Regions from separate parts of the Bradyrhizobium sp. IC3195 genome, predicted to be linked through region 2. Evidence: predicted binding sites of a transcription regulator. Region 2 holds the regulator's gene; the other holds the start of a gene.
The links. Region 2 encodes HrcA, which represses chaperone genes, less so after heat shock. Its sites were predicted from a motif close to GTTAGCACTCNCNNNNNGNGAGTGCTAAC; they were not measured.
Positions count from the first base shown of each region.

Region 1: a site for HrcA is predicted at 2,072-2,100, ahead of I6F09_RS06320 (co-chaperone GroES). Genes of this name have one in related genera too.

Region 1 covers NZ_JADYVG010000002.1:540,760-547,645, reverse strand. Annotated here, with positions in the region: gene I6F09_RS06330 (hypothetical protein) at 1-18, shown strand, start outside; gene groL (chaperonin GroEL) at 28-1,668, opposite strand; gene I6F09_RS06320 (co-chaperone GroES) at 1,715-2,029, opposite strand; gene I6F09_RS06315 (usg protein) at 2,408-2,695, shown strand; gene I6F09_RS06310 (tetratricopeptide repeat protein) at 2,830-4,959, opposite strand; gene I6F09_RS06305 (cupin domain-containing protein) at 5,251-5,778, shown strand; gene I6F09_RS06300 (rhomboid family intramembrane serine protease) at 5,930-6,886, shown strand, end outside.
Region 2 covers NZ_JADYVG010000017.1:1,366-8,251, reverse strand. Annotated here, with positions in the region: gene rsmI (16S rRNA (cytidine(1402)-2'-O)-methyltransferase) at 1-72, opposite strand, end outside; gene I6F09_RS26460 (penicillin-binding protein activator) at 427-1,659, shown strand; gene hemW (radical SAM family heme chaperone HemW) at 1,760-2,917, opposite strand; gene rdgB (RdgB/HAM1 family non-canonical purine NTP pyrophosphatase) at 2,904-3,539, opposite strand; gene rph (ribonuclease PH) at 3,551-4,264, opposite strand; gene hrcA (heat-inducible transcriptional repressor HrcA) at 4,433-5,521, shown strand; gene grpE (nucleotide exchange factor GrpE) at 5,616-6,233, shown strand; gene pncA (bifunctional nicotinamidase/pyrazinamidase) at 6,386-6,886, opposite strand, start outside.

The sequences.
Region 1 (6,886 bases), on a different contig from region 2:
AATTCGTATCGTGCCTGAGAGGCTGGATCAGAAGTCCATGCCGCCCATGCCGCCGCCCGGAGGCATCGCGGGGCCGGCGCCGCCCTTCTTGGGCAGCTCGGCGACCATGGCTTCCGTGGTGATCAGGAGCGCAGCCACGGAGGCAGCGTTCTGGATCGCGGTACGGACCACCTTGGTCGGGTCGATGATGCCCTTCTTGACGAGGTCGGCATATTCGCCGGTCTGGGAGTCGAAGCCGTAATTGTAGGCCTTGTTCTCCAGGATCTTGCCGACGATCACCGAGCCGTCTTCACCGGCGTTGATCGCGATCTGGCGAGCGGGGGCCGACAGCGCCTTGCGCACGATCTCGACGCCGGTCTTCTGGTCGTCGTTCTTGGTGCGCAGACCCTTGAGCTGCTCGGAGGCACGGAGCAGGGCGACGCCGCCACCCGGGACGATGCCTTCTTCCACGGCCGCGCGGGTCGCATGCATCGCGTCATCAACGCGATCCTTGCGCTCCTTCACCTCGACCTCGGTCGCGCCGCCGACGCGGATCACCGCGACGCCGCCCGCGAGCTTGGCGAGACGCTCCTGGAGCTTCTCACGGTCGTAGTCCGAGGTGGTCTCCTCGATCTGCGCCTTGATCTGCGCCACGCGCGCCTCGATGTCGGCCTTCTTGCCGGCGCCGTTGACGATCGTGGTGTTCTCCTTGTCGATCATCACCTTCTTGGCGCGACCGAGCATGTTGAGCGTGACGTTCTCGAGCTTGATGCCGAGATCTTCCGAGATCGCCTGGCCGCCGGTCAGGATCGCGATGTCCTGCAGCATGGCCTTGCGGCGATCGCCGAAGCCCGGAGCCTTGACGGCCGCGACCTTCAGGCCGCCGCGCAGGCGGTTCACGACGAGGGTCGCAAGGGCTTCGCCTTCGACGTCCTCGGCGACGATGACCAGCGGCTTGCCGGTCTGCACCACGGCCTCGAGCAGCGGCAGCAGCTCGTTCAGCGAGGAGAGCTTCTTCTCGTTGATGAGGATGTAGGCGTCGTCCATCTCAACGCGCATCTTGTCGGCGTTGGTGACGAAGTAGGGCGAGATGTAGCCGCGGTCGAACTGCATGCCCTCGACCACATCGAGCTCGGTCTCGAGCGACTTGGCTTCCTCGACGGTGATGACGCCCTCGTTGCCGACCTTCTTCATGGCGTCGGCGAGGAACTTGCCGATCTCGGCATCGCCGTTGGCCGAGATGGTACCGACCTGGGCGATCTCGTCGTTCGAGGTGACCTTCTTCGAGTTCTTCTCGAGGTCGGCCACGACGGCTTCGACTGCGAGGTCGATACCGCGCTTGAGGTCCATCGGGTTCATGCCGGCGGCAACGGACTTCGCGCCTTCCTTCACGATCGCCTGGGCCAGCACGGTGGCGGTGGTGGTGCCGTCGCCGGCCGCGTCAGCGGACTTGGAGGCGACTTCGCGCACCATCTGCGCGCCCATGTTCTCGAACTTGTCGTCGAGCTCGATCTCCTTGGCGACGGTGACGCCGTCCTTGGTGATGCGGGGAGCGCCGAACGACTTGTCGAGCACGACGTTGCGGCCCTTCGGACCGAGCGTGACCTTCACCGCGTTGGCGAGTACGTCGACGCCGCGCAGCATCTTGTCGCGCGCTTCAACCGAGAATTTGACTTCTTTGGCTGCCATCTGGATTTTTCCTTGAGGGTTTGACTGGAGGGGAGGAGAGGGGCTCTTAAGCCGCCTTCTTCTTGGACTCGCTGACTTCGAGAACGCCCATCACGTCGCTCTCCTTCATGATCAGCAGGTCCTGGCCGTCGATCTTGACCTCGGTGCCGGACCACTTGCCGAAAAGCACGCGGTCGCCGACCTTCAGGTCGATCGGGATCAGCTTGCCAGCTTCGTCGCGGCCACCGGGGCCCACGGCGACGACTTCGCCCTGGGAGGGCTTTTCCTTGGCAGTGTCGGGAATGATGATGCCGCCAGCGGTCTTCTCTTCGGCGTCGATGCGCTTGACCACGACGCGGTCGTGAAGCGGACGGAATTTCATGCAGTCCTCCTAAGCAATTGCTCGGGTTGAGGTTTTGAGATTGTTAGCAATCGTTGCCCGTGAGTGCTAGCACGAGCGAGCCTGAAATAGGACAGGAATTTTGCGGGAGCAAGGGTTTGTAGCAGAAAAAATAGCAGCCGAAAGCGCGGACTGCCAGAAACTCCTCGCCATCGTTAACCGGGCAGCCGTGACCGTATTAGCACGGAGCCGTCTCTGCTGCTAAAGCATTGAATTTCAACAGCTTGTTAAACTTTTGGGCTTGAGATGAGTTGTCAGTTTGCGTCACATTTCTCTCATGTGAGCGCATCGTTTCCGGGTGGCTCCCCGGGGCACGGACCAAGCCACTCGCCGAATGCGCTCCTGCAAAGGAGGTTTGGCATGGGACTGCGCGTTGGGGGCGTTTCCGAGGAATTCCGGAAACAGATGCTGGGCTACGGGCTGACGACGGCACAAATTCTCTATCGGATGCCGGATCATCCCTCGCTGCTCCAGACCTATGTCTGGCAGAACTACGACATGTTTCCGAAATTCCCCGCGCTGACCGATTTCCTGGCGTTCTGGCAGGAGAAGCTCGACGGTCCCCTCCATTCGGTGACGGTGGCCCATTCCAAGCTGATCAAGCCGGCCGAGCTCCGCGCCGTTGACGGCGTGTTCCGCCTGCATTGAGGCCGCGTAGGGTGGATTAGCCTGCGGCGGCGCGACGCGCTGCCGCTGGCGTAATCCACCTCGTTTCTCTCCGCGTGCCGAAACAGAAACGGTGGATTACGCCTTCGGCTAATCCACCCTACGAGATCACGCAATCAGACGCCGCCGCTGCAATAACGCGTCCACATCGCGCGATAGGCCGCGTCCACCGCGCGTGCATATGAGACGGGGTTGCCCGCGGCCGCGGCGTTGATCGTTGCGGGCAGTTCGCGGCGCAGCTTGTCGAGCTCGCCGATCTCGGCCGCGCGGCTGGCCGCGATCTCGACATAGGCCTCCTCGCTGTCGGCGACCCAGTCCGGCAGGCCCAGCGCGGTGAGGATGGCGCCGGCGGCGCGGCCGGGCAGGCTGTTGCCGAGCTTCGCCACCACGGGCACGCCCATCTGCAGGGCTTCCCATGTGCTGACGCCGCCGTTCTGCGGGAACGGATCGAGAGCAATATCGATGCGATTGAACGATGCCAGATGCTCGTCCCGCAAGGTGGCCCCGAGCAGATCGACGCGTTCGGCCGGCAATCGGCAAGCCGCAAATCGCGCCAGCAGCTTGTCGCGGACCAGCTGGTCGTCGAGCGCAACGTCCTTGATCAGCAGTCGCGAGCCCGGCACCCGTTCGAGGATCCTGGACCAGACTGCCGCCGCCTCGTCCGAGATCTTGCTGATGCGGTTGAAGACACCGAACGTGACGAAGCCGTTCGAGAGCGCCGGCGTTCCGGCCCGCGTAATCCCGGCCGGCAGCGGCGCCAGCGTCACGAAGCACGGCAGGTCGACCACCGTCTCTGCAAACAGATGCCGAACGTCGTGCGGAATCCCGACCGGATCCGAGAACAGATAGTCGATTGTCGGCAACCCGGTGCCGGTGCCATGGCCCCAGCCGTGCGCCTGGATCGGTGCCGGCTTGCGCGAAAATATGCCGAGGCGGTTTCCTTTTGTATGGCCGGACAGATCGATCAGGATATCGATGCGATCGTCGCGAATCTGGGCGGCGAGGCGATCGTCGCTCCATTGCGAGGCGTCACGCCAGCGATCGCCGATGCCTTGAAATTCGCGTGTCGTCGCGTCCTCCTTCGCCGAGCACGAGTAGCACACGATCTCGAACTGGGCGCGGTCATGGTGTTGCAGGACGGGCTTGAAGATGAACGCAGCCGAATGCGCGTTGAAGTCCGAGGAGACGTAGCCAAGCACCAGGCGGCGATCCGGATCGCGGCCGTTGTCATGCGGTGCCGCCGCTTCTGAAGCGATTCTCGCGCCGATCCGCTCCCACCATACGCGTCGCGCCTGCTGATGCCGCTCGACGCTGGCGTCCGGCACGAAATCGAGCGTGAAGATCTTGCTCGAGATCGCGCTCTCGAGATCGGGCCTGATATCGAGGGCTCTGTCGAAACTGGCGAGGGCTTCGTCGACCCGGCCTAGTCCGGCAAGACAAAGGCCCAGCACCAGATGAGCCTGATCGGAATCGGGCGCGATCGCGAGCGCCTTCTCGCAATCGGATAGTGCCTGGGCCATCTGCCGGGTCTGGAGCAAGACATTGGCGCGCCAGAGCCATCCGTTCACGTCGTCAGGGGCGAGGGCGATTGCCCGGTTGCAATCCGCCATGGCCTCGTCGAATCGCTGCAGCTCCCGGAGTGCCACGGCGCGGTTCGCCAGCGCCGCCGCATAGTCGGGTTTGATCGCGAGCGCGCGGTTCAGGCTTGCAAGAGCCTTGTCGTAGTTGCGCAGACGGCAGAGCGTGGAGCCGCGGCCGTTGTGGGCTTCGGCGAGGTTTGCGTCGACGGCGAGCGCCCGATCGTAGCTGTCGAGCGCTTCCTGGTAGCGATCCAGGGCCGCGCTCGCGTTCCCGAGATTGGAGAGGGCGAGGGCGTAGTTGGGCCGCAAGGCGAGCGCCTTGCGATAGCTCTCGCGGGCATCATTGTGACGTTTCAGCCCGTTCAGCGCGACGCCCAGGCTCATATGGGCTTCGGCCGATCGCGGATCGACGACAACCGCCCGGCTCAGCAGGCTCTCGGCCTGCTGATAATTCCCAGCATCGGACTCCAACGCGCCGAGCATATGCAGCGCGATGAATTGATTGGGCGCGATCTGCAGGAGCTGGCGATAGGCAGCCTTGGCCCCGGGCAAGCGTCCCTTCTTGTGCAACTCGAGCGCTTGCCCGAGCAAGGGCAGCACGTCGGCCTTTTGCCGCTTCTGAAGCCGGGCATTTTGAAATGCACGCTGACCGACATTGCTGCCCATGAATCAATTCCCCCGGATGTCCCGGGCGAGACTAGTTCAGCGCGAGAACGAAGACGAGACGACCCCAGCCCGACGCGCCAGCTTGGGGCAAGCTACGATCCGATACGGTGATCGCGTGATTGGCCTCAGCCTCTTACCCTCCAGGGGAGGGTCCTGGAGGGGGAGGGTGACAGCGCGGATGCGGCACTACTCAACACGACCAGCTCTGCGATTGCTGCCTCGCCCACGACTGGATAAGCTGACCTTCAAGCCATACCGCGCGACGGCGGCTCAGAAACAGGGAGGCAGACAATGGCCAAGCAAAAGGCATCGAGGCCCGCATTGAAGACCGCGGTGAAGAAGCGGAGTGGCGCCAAGGCGGCGGCGCGATCCTCGGCACGCAAGGCCGTGAAGGCGAAGGCGCGCACTGCCGCTGCGAAAAAGCCCGCACGTCCGAAGCAGCGCATCGCCGTCAGCCATCACCGCGAGGAAGACTTCAAGGCCGACGGCCTGCGCGCCTACGCGAAGTATCGCGATCTCGGCATCGGCGAGGCGACCCATGGCCTCGCGCAGGCGCATGTGATCCGCCTGCAAGGTCCCTGCAACCCGGCCGAGGTGTCCAAGCTCCACTATCACGACGTCGAATTCCAGATGGTCTACGTGCTCAAGGGCTGGGTGAAGACCTATATGGACGGGCAGGGCGAGACCTTGATGCAGCAAGGCAGCGCCTGGACCCAGCCGCCGAAGATCAGACACATGATCCTGGACTATTCGGACGACGTGGAGCTGCTGGAGGTGATCCTCCCCGCTGAGTTCAAGACGGTGGAGCTGAAGGCGTAAGCGCAACTCTCGATCGCTAAAATGCGGTCGATCCGAGAAACCGGGCGGTCAGCAATCGGGATGATTTCGGCCGCCCCGCAAGCCTGGTGCTAACCAGTCGAAAATACCTCTCGCGTCAACTCAAGGCTGTGTCAACGCGGGAAATGCTTTCATGGCGACCAACACTTTTGGCCGACGCGGCACCGTAGCGCCAGCTCCAAGAGCATCGTTTCAAGCCGCCGCCGCGCCGGTCGCGATAGAGAAGCCCTCGTCCAGCGAGGAGACGCTTTTTGCCGACAACAAGCTTCTGGCCGACATCCCCTTTCTCGCCGTCGGCCTGATCTTCGGTCTGCTCCTGATCTTCGTTCTGCAGCGTAGTCTCGCCATCGACATCGCGCGGAACGGCGATCTCGATGTCCGCTCGCTGATCGCTCAGGGGGCGTCCGGCTACGATCTCGTCGTCGGGAGGGGAGAGTGGTGGCGAATCGGCCTTGCGCCGCTTCTGCATGGCAGCGGGTGGCACCTCGTGAGCAACTGCGTGGCGCTGTTCATCGTCGGCGTCAGGCTGGAGTCGCTGATCGGCCGCGGCTGGTTTGCTTTGATCTTCGTTGCCAGTGCATTGGCCGGAGAGGCCGGCTCGCTGCTGGGCAACGGTCCCGGCACGGTCGGCGTCGGTGCGTCCGGCGCCATCACCGGGCTGATCGCCGCGCTGTTCGTGGCGAGCTTCGATCCCGAAGCGGACGCCGATCAGACCATATCGAGGCTGAAGACGTCGCTGTTCTTCGGTGTTCCCGCACTGCTGCCAATGGCCTTTGGCGCTTCCGGCAACGTCAACTATTACGCCCACGCAGGCGGTGCGGTGGCCGGCGCCGCGCTCGCCGTCACGCCGTGGCTCGCCTTCTGGTCCTATGACAGCCTGCCGCGGAGCGCGAGCATGACCTTGCTGGCAGGATCCATCGGATCTCTCATCTGCGCCGGCTTCGCCGCCGCGCATTATTCGGCCTACATGGCCGATGCCGCGCACTATATCCGCGCCTCGGAAGTGCCGATGAAGGGCGACGAGATGGCCAGCCGGTCGCTCGATCTCGTTAGCCGCTACCCGAAAGACGCGCGGGCTCACGTCTACCGT
Region 2 (6,886 bases):
ATCGATGGAGAAACCGCGCGAGGCGGCGTCTTGAGCTTCAGGCGTATTTATCGGGGCCGGCTTTGCGCGCATAATGGAGCCAACTTAGGCACGATCGCTAAGGCTGGGAACCGGCTCGCCGAAAAAGATCGTGCCCAAAGATCGTATCCAGGTGAGGGGCGAGGAACGGACGGGAATGTGATCGGTCGAGATCGCGCCGGGAGGCAGGAGGGGCCCTCGCGCCATATTCGCGACGGAAACGCCGCCTTGATGAGTGAATGAGTGACGGCGAAGAGCTGCCGGGACGGGATTGCGGCCGCGTTAAGCGGTTGTTATCCTTTTGTTTTGGTTAACTATTTGCCGACACACTGCCTGAATCCGCGGCCCCCCGTCGCGGAAAGCAATGTCGTGATCAGCCGGCGACGGCGGGTCGGAAGAGAAGCTGCCATGGTCGGCCCGCGTCATCCAAAGTCTCACCTTCCGGGATCCCCATCGCCAGGGGCGACCCGGCGGACTGCGCTCGGCCTGTTGCTCGGCGCGCCCGTGCTGTCGGCCTGCGCCGGCGTGCAGCAAAGCCTCAGCCAGTTCTCCAACCCGTTCTCGAGCTCCGCGCCGCCGGCTCAGCCGGCAGGCCCGCAGCAGCAGGCGACGACCGCCGGCACCGGCGGCGTGAAGGTCGGCCTGATCCTGCCGCTCTCCGCGGCCGGCAATGCCGGGCTCGCCGCGCAATCGATGCGCAACGCCGCCGAGATGGCGCTGGCCGAGTTCCAGAACCCGAACATCCAGCTCCTGATCAAGGACGACAATGGCAGCCCGCAAGGCGCGCAGGCCGGCGCGCAGCAGGCGGTCGACGAGGGTGCCGAGATCATCCTCGGGCCGCTGTTCGCGCAATCGGTGCCGGCGGTGGCGCAGGTCGCGCGCACGCGCGGCATTTCCGTCATCGCCTTCTCGACCGATTCCAGCATCGCCGGACGCGGCGTCTATCTGCTCTCGTTCCTGCCGGAGTCCGACGTCAACCGCATCGTCGAATATTCCGCCGGCATCGGAAAGCGCTCCGTCGCGGTGCTGGTGCCCGACAACGCCTATGGCAATGTCGTCGAGGCCGCGGTGAAGGCGGCGGTGCCGCGGCGCGGCGGGCGCATCGTTGCGTTCGAGAAATACGGTGCCGATCGCGCCACGCCCGCGCGCACCGTGGCGCAGCAGCTCGGCAGTGCGGACGCGCTATTCATTGCCGATGACGGCGATGCCGTCGTGTCAGTGGCGGATGCGATGACGGCCGCGGGCGCGAACCTGCGCAACATCCAGCTGCTCGGCACCGGCCTGTGGGACAATCCGCGCGTCTATGCCAGCGCCGCGCTGCAGGGCGGCCTTTACGCCGCGCCCGATCCGGCCGGCTTCCGCGCCTTCTCCGGCCGCTACCGCACGAAATACGGCGCCGAGCCGATCCGCACCGCGACCCTTTCCTATGACGCGGTCGCGCTCGTTGCCGCGCTGGCGCGCACGCAAGGCGGCCAGCGCTTCTCCTCCGACGTGCTCACCAACCCCTCAGGCTTCGCCGGCATCGACGGCCTGTTCCGCTTCCGTGCTGATGGCACGAATGAACGCGGACTTGCCGTGATGAAGGTGACGCAAGGCGGCGGCGTTGCGGTGGCGGGCTCGCCGAAGAGCTTTGGGGCGTAATGGTTTCGTAGCCCGGATGGAGCGCAGCGTAATCCGGGTTCTGTCCACGCGGTGAGACCGTCCCGGATTGCGCTACGCTCCATCCGGGCTACGAGATCCGCTAAGCCGCCAAATCCGCGACCACGGCATCCAGCACCGGAAAACCGCTGCTGGTCACGCGCAGCCGTCCCGTCGCATCCACGGTGATCGCTCCTTCCTCGCGCAAGAGCGCGATGCGGCGGGGGTCGAGCGGGCGGCCGGCGAGGGCCTTGTAGCGCTCGGGATCGATGCCTTCGGCGAGACGCAAACCCATCAGCAGGAATTCGTCGGCGCGCTCCTCGCTGTTGAGGAGCTCGTCGCTGACGACACCGTCGCCGTTGGTCTCGACCCGCATCAGCCAGGCCTCGGGACGCTTCTCGGTGGCGGTGGCGTGGCGCACGCCGTCGATGTCGAGACGGCCATGTGCGCCCGGGCCGATGCCGGCATATTCCTCGCCGCGCCAGTACACCAGATTGTGCCGGCATTCGGCGCCGCGCCGCGCGTGATTGGAGATCTCGTAGGCGGGCAGCCCGAGCTTGTCGCAGGTCTCCTGCGTGACGTCGTAGAGCGCGCGGGCGACCGCTTCGTCCGGCGTCTTCAGCTTGCCGGCCTGGTGCAGGCCGAAGAAGGGCGTGCCTTCCTCGATCGTCAATTGATAGAGCGACAGATGCTCGGCCGCTTCATCGATGGCGTGCCGCAGCTCGCCCGCCCACATCGCCGGCGTCTGGTCGGGGCGGGCGTAGATCAGGTCGAACGAATAGCGGTCGAACGCGCGGCGCGCGATGGCGACGGCATCGAGCGCTTCGCGCGCGCTGTGCATGCGGCCGAGCGCTTTGAGCGAGGCGTCGTCGAGCGCCTGCACGCCCAGCGAGACGCGGTTGACGCCGGCGATGCGATAACCGGCAAAGCGCGTGGCTTCGACGCTGGTCGGGTTCGCTTCCAGCGTTACCTCGACGTCGCCTGCGACGGTCCAGTGCTTGCCGATCGCGTCTAACACCGCGCCGACGGTGGCGGGCTGCATCAGTGACGGCGTGCCGCCGCCGAGGAAGATCGAGGTGACCTCGCGGCCGGGCGCGCGCTCGGCGGTCGTTGCGATCTCACGCGCGAAGGCGGCGGCGAAGCGCGTCTCGTCGATCGCGGCATGGCGGACATGGCTGTTGAAGTCGCAATAGGGGCACTTCGACAGGCAGAACGGCCAGTGCACATAGACGCCAAACGCATCCTTGTTAGCGCGGCTCAAGGCAGATCTCCGCCAGTTTCCGAAAAGCGCGGGCGCGGTGCGACAGGCCGAGGCCAAGTGGCGGCAGGCCGTGCTTCTCGATGCTGGTCATCTCGCCGAAGGTGCGGCTGTGCCCGTCCGGCAGGAACATCGGGTCGTAGCCGAAGCCGGCCGTGCCGCGCGGTGGCCAGATCAGCGTGCCGTCGACGCGCGCCTCGACCTCCTCGCGATGATCGTCGGGCCAGGCCACACAAAGCGCCGAGACGAAGTGGGCTTTGCGCTTGTCCGGCGTGGTGGCGCCGCGCTCCTGCAGCAGGCGCTCGATCTGCGCCATCGCCGCGTTGAAATCCTTGGATGGACCGGCCCAGCGCGCGCTGTAGATTCCCGGCGCACCGTCGAGTGCGTCGACGACGATGCCGGAATCGTCGGCGAAGGAGGGCAGCTTGGTCGCCTCCGCCGCGGCGATCGCCTTGATCGCGGCGTTGCTGCGGAAATCGTTGCCGGTTTCCTCGGGCTCGTCTAGGCCGAGCTCGCCGGCCGACACCGCCTCGATCCCGTACGGCGCGAGCAGCTCCCTCATCTCGGCGAGCTTGCCGGGATTGTGGGTGGCGATGACGAGCTTGTCGGTGATTCGGCGGTGCATGGGCCTATTGACTACGCCACGGCCAGTTTCTGCAAGTCCACCAGACGCGCAATGCCCTTCTGCGCCAGGGCGATCAGCTTCAGGAACTCGTCCTGCGTGAACGGCTCGCGTTCCGCGGTGCCCTGCACCTCGATGATGCGGCCATCGCCGGTCATGACGAAATTGGCGTCGGTCTCGGCTTCCGAATCCTCGGCATAGTCGAGATCGAGCACCGGCGTGCCGTTGTAGATGCCGCAGGAGATCGCGGCGACGTTGTCGCGCATCACGTTGGCCTTCACCATGTTGCGCGCCTTCATCCAGTTGAGGCAATCGGCAAGCGCGACCCAGGCGCCAGTGATCGAGGCCGTGCGCGTGCCGCCGTCGGCCTGGAGCACGTCGCAATCGACCGTGATCTGGCGCTCGCCAAGAGCTTCGAGATCGACGATGGTGCGAAGCGAGCGGCCGATCAGGCGCTGGATCTCGACGGTGCGGCCGCTCTGCTTGCCGGCGGAGGCCTCGCGGCGGGTGCGTTCGGAGGTCGCGCGCGGCAGCATGCCGTATTCGGCGGTGACCCAGCCGCGGCCCTGCCCCTTCAGCCACGGCGGCAGGCGATCCTCCAGTGTGGCGGTGACCAGCACATGGGTGTCGCCGAATTTAACGAGGCACGAGCCTTCCGCATATTTGACCACGCCGCGCTCCAGCGTCACGGGGCGCAATTCGTCGGGCGCACGGCGGCTTGGCCGCATGGGAAATCTCCAAAACTCACGGGAATAGGCTGTTCGCGGTGCTTGTAGGTGGGGCGGGGGTGGGCGGCAAGGGCTTATTCACCCCCTGACCGTCGGCCTGCAAACGCCACGCTTGTCAGACGCGGCCCGGATGGACAAATTATAAGGATCTGAGAGGAGTTACCGTCTGTGGCCCATCACGATCCGATCCATCTGATCGCGCCGCGCGCAGGCCTTGCCCAGCTCAACGAGCGTTCCCGCGACATCTTTCGTCAAATTGTCGAAAGCTATCTCGCGACCGGTGAGCCGGTCGGCTCGCGCAACATTTCCCGCCTGATTGCGATGCCGCTGTCGCCGGCATCTGTGCGCAACGTCATGGCCGATCTGGAACAGCTCGGCCTGATCTATGCCCCGCACACCTCCGCCGGCCGGCTGCCGACGGAACTGGGCCTGCGCTTCTTCGTCGATGCCCTGATGCAGGTCGGCGACCTCAACGAGGCCGAGCGGCAGGCGATCCAGAGCCAGCTCTCGTCCGTCGGCGAGGCGCAATCGGTCGAGGCGGCGCTGGACCAGGCCTTGATGCGGCTCTCCGGCCTGACCCGGGCCGCCGCCGTCGTGCTGACGCCGAAATCCAATGCGCGGCTGAAGCACATCGAATTCGTCCGCCTGGAACCGGAAAAAGCGCTGGTGATCCTGGTCGGCGAAGACGGCCAGGTTGAAAACCGCGTGTTGACGCTGCCGCCCGGAGTTCCCTCTTCGGCGCTGACAGAGGCCGGCAATTTCCTCAATGCGCGGATCCGCGGCCGGACCTTGGCCGAAGCGCGGCTCGAGCTCGAGACCGCACTCGGCGAGGCCCGTGCCGAGCTCGATCAGCTGACACAGAAAGTGATCTCGGCCGGCATTGCCAGCTGGTCCGGCGGCGAGAGCGAGGACCGTCAGCTCATCGTCCGCGGCCACGCTAATCTGCTCGAAGATCTGCACGCGCTGGAGGATCTGGAGCGGGTTCGCCTGTTGTTCGACGACCTCGAGACCAAGCGCGGCGTGATCGATCTGCTCGGCCGGGCCGAGACCGCCGAAGGCGTGCGCATCTTCATCGGCAGTGAGAACAAGCTGTTCTCGCTGTCGGGGTCCTCCACCATCATCTCGCCCTATCGGGATGCCGCCGGCCACATCGTCGGCGTTCTCGGCGTGATCGGCCCGACGCGGCTGAATTATGCCCGCGTGATCCCGACCGTGGACTACGCCGCCCGCATCGTCAGCCGCCTGTTGGGGGGCTGACCGGCCTTTCTGCCGATCACGGGCGCTTGATTTTCGCGGGCTTAAGCACGATATCCGGGCCAACATCCCTGAAACGAGTTCGAGATCAGAGCCGATGACCGAGCAAGACCGGCAACCCCAAGACACGACTGCAGCGACCGGCGAGCCCGTGGTGTCGAAACCCTACATCATGCCCGACGATCCCGAGCCGGGTTCGGTCGAAACCCTGCAAAAGGAAGCGGCTGAAGCGCGCGACCGCATGCTGCGGACGCTGGCCGAGATGGAGAATTTGCGCAAGCGCACCGCAAAGGAAGTCGCCGACGCCCGCCTCTACGGCATCACCGGCTTCGCGCGCGACGTGCTCGACATCGCCGACAATCTCCAGCGCGCACTCGATGCCGTTCCGGCGGAGGCGCGTGCTGCGGCCGATCCCGGCCTGGTCTCGTTGATCGAGGGCGTCGAGCTCACGGAGCGCGCGCTGCTCAACGCGCTGGAAAAACACGGCGTGAAGAAGCTGGATCCTCAGGGCCAGAAGTTCGACCCGAACTTCCACCAGGCAATGTACGAAGTGCCTGACGCGTCGGTGCCGTCGGGCACCGTGGTGCAGATCATGCAGGCCGGCTACACCATCGGTGACCGCGTGCTGCGCCCGGCGCTGGTCGGCGTCGCCAAGGGCGGCGCGAAGACTGCGCCCGCGGCGAACAACAACGAATCGAGCAGCGCGGCGAACTGAGTGTTGGCGTCATTCCGGGGCTCGACGAAGTCGAGAACCCGGAATCCATTGAACAGCAGAGACAACCGCACAATGGATTCTCAGGTGCGCAAATTGCGCACCATAGCTCGCGCTGAAGCGCGCCCCGGAATGACGGAAGGATAGCGCGCCGCCTACGCGCTCACCGCAATATCCGCAGACTGAATCCGCTTCACGCCCGCCTTGGCCATATCGGCCCAGGCCTTGGCGAGCGAGCCCTGCGTGTCGATGCCGCGGCAGGCGTCTTCCACCACATAGACCTCGAAGCCCGCCTTGCGCCCGTCGAGCGCGGTCCAGGCGACGCAGAAGTCTGTCGCAAGACCAGCGACGAAGACGCGCTTGATCTTGCGGCCCCTCAGGTAGCCGGCGAGCCCGGTCGAGGTCTTGCCGTCGGCCTCGAGGAAGGCCGAATAGCTGTCGACGTTCTTGTGAAAACCCTTGCGGATGATGAGCTCGGCGTGCGGGATCGACAGGTCCTTCGACAGCGCCGCGCCCTCGGTGCCCTGCACGCAATGGTCCGGCCACAGCACCTGCTTGCCGTAGGGAAGATCGACCGTTTCGAACGGCTTCTTGCCGGAATGAACCGACGCAAACGAGACGTGGCCCGGCGTGTGCCAGTCCTGCGTCAGCACCAC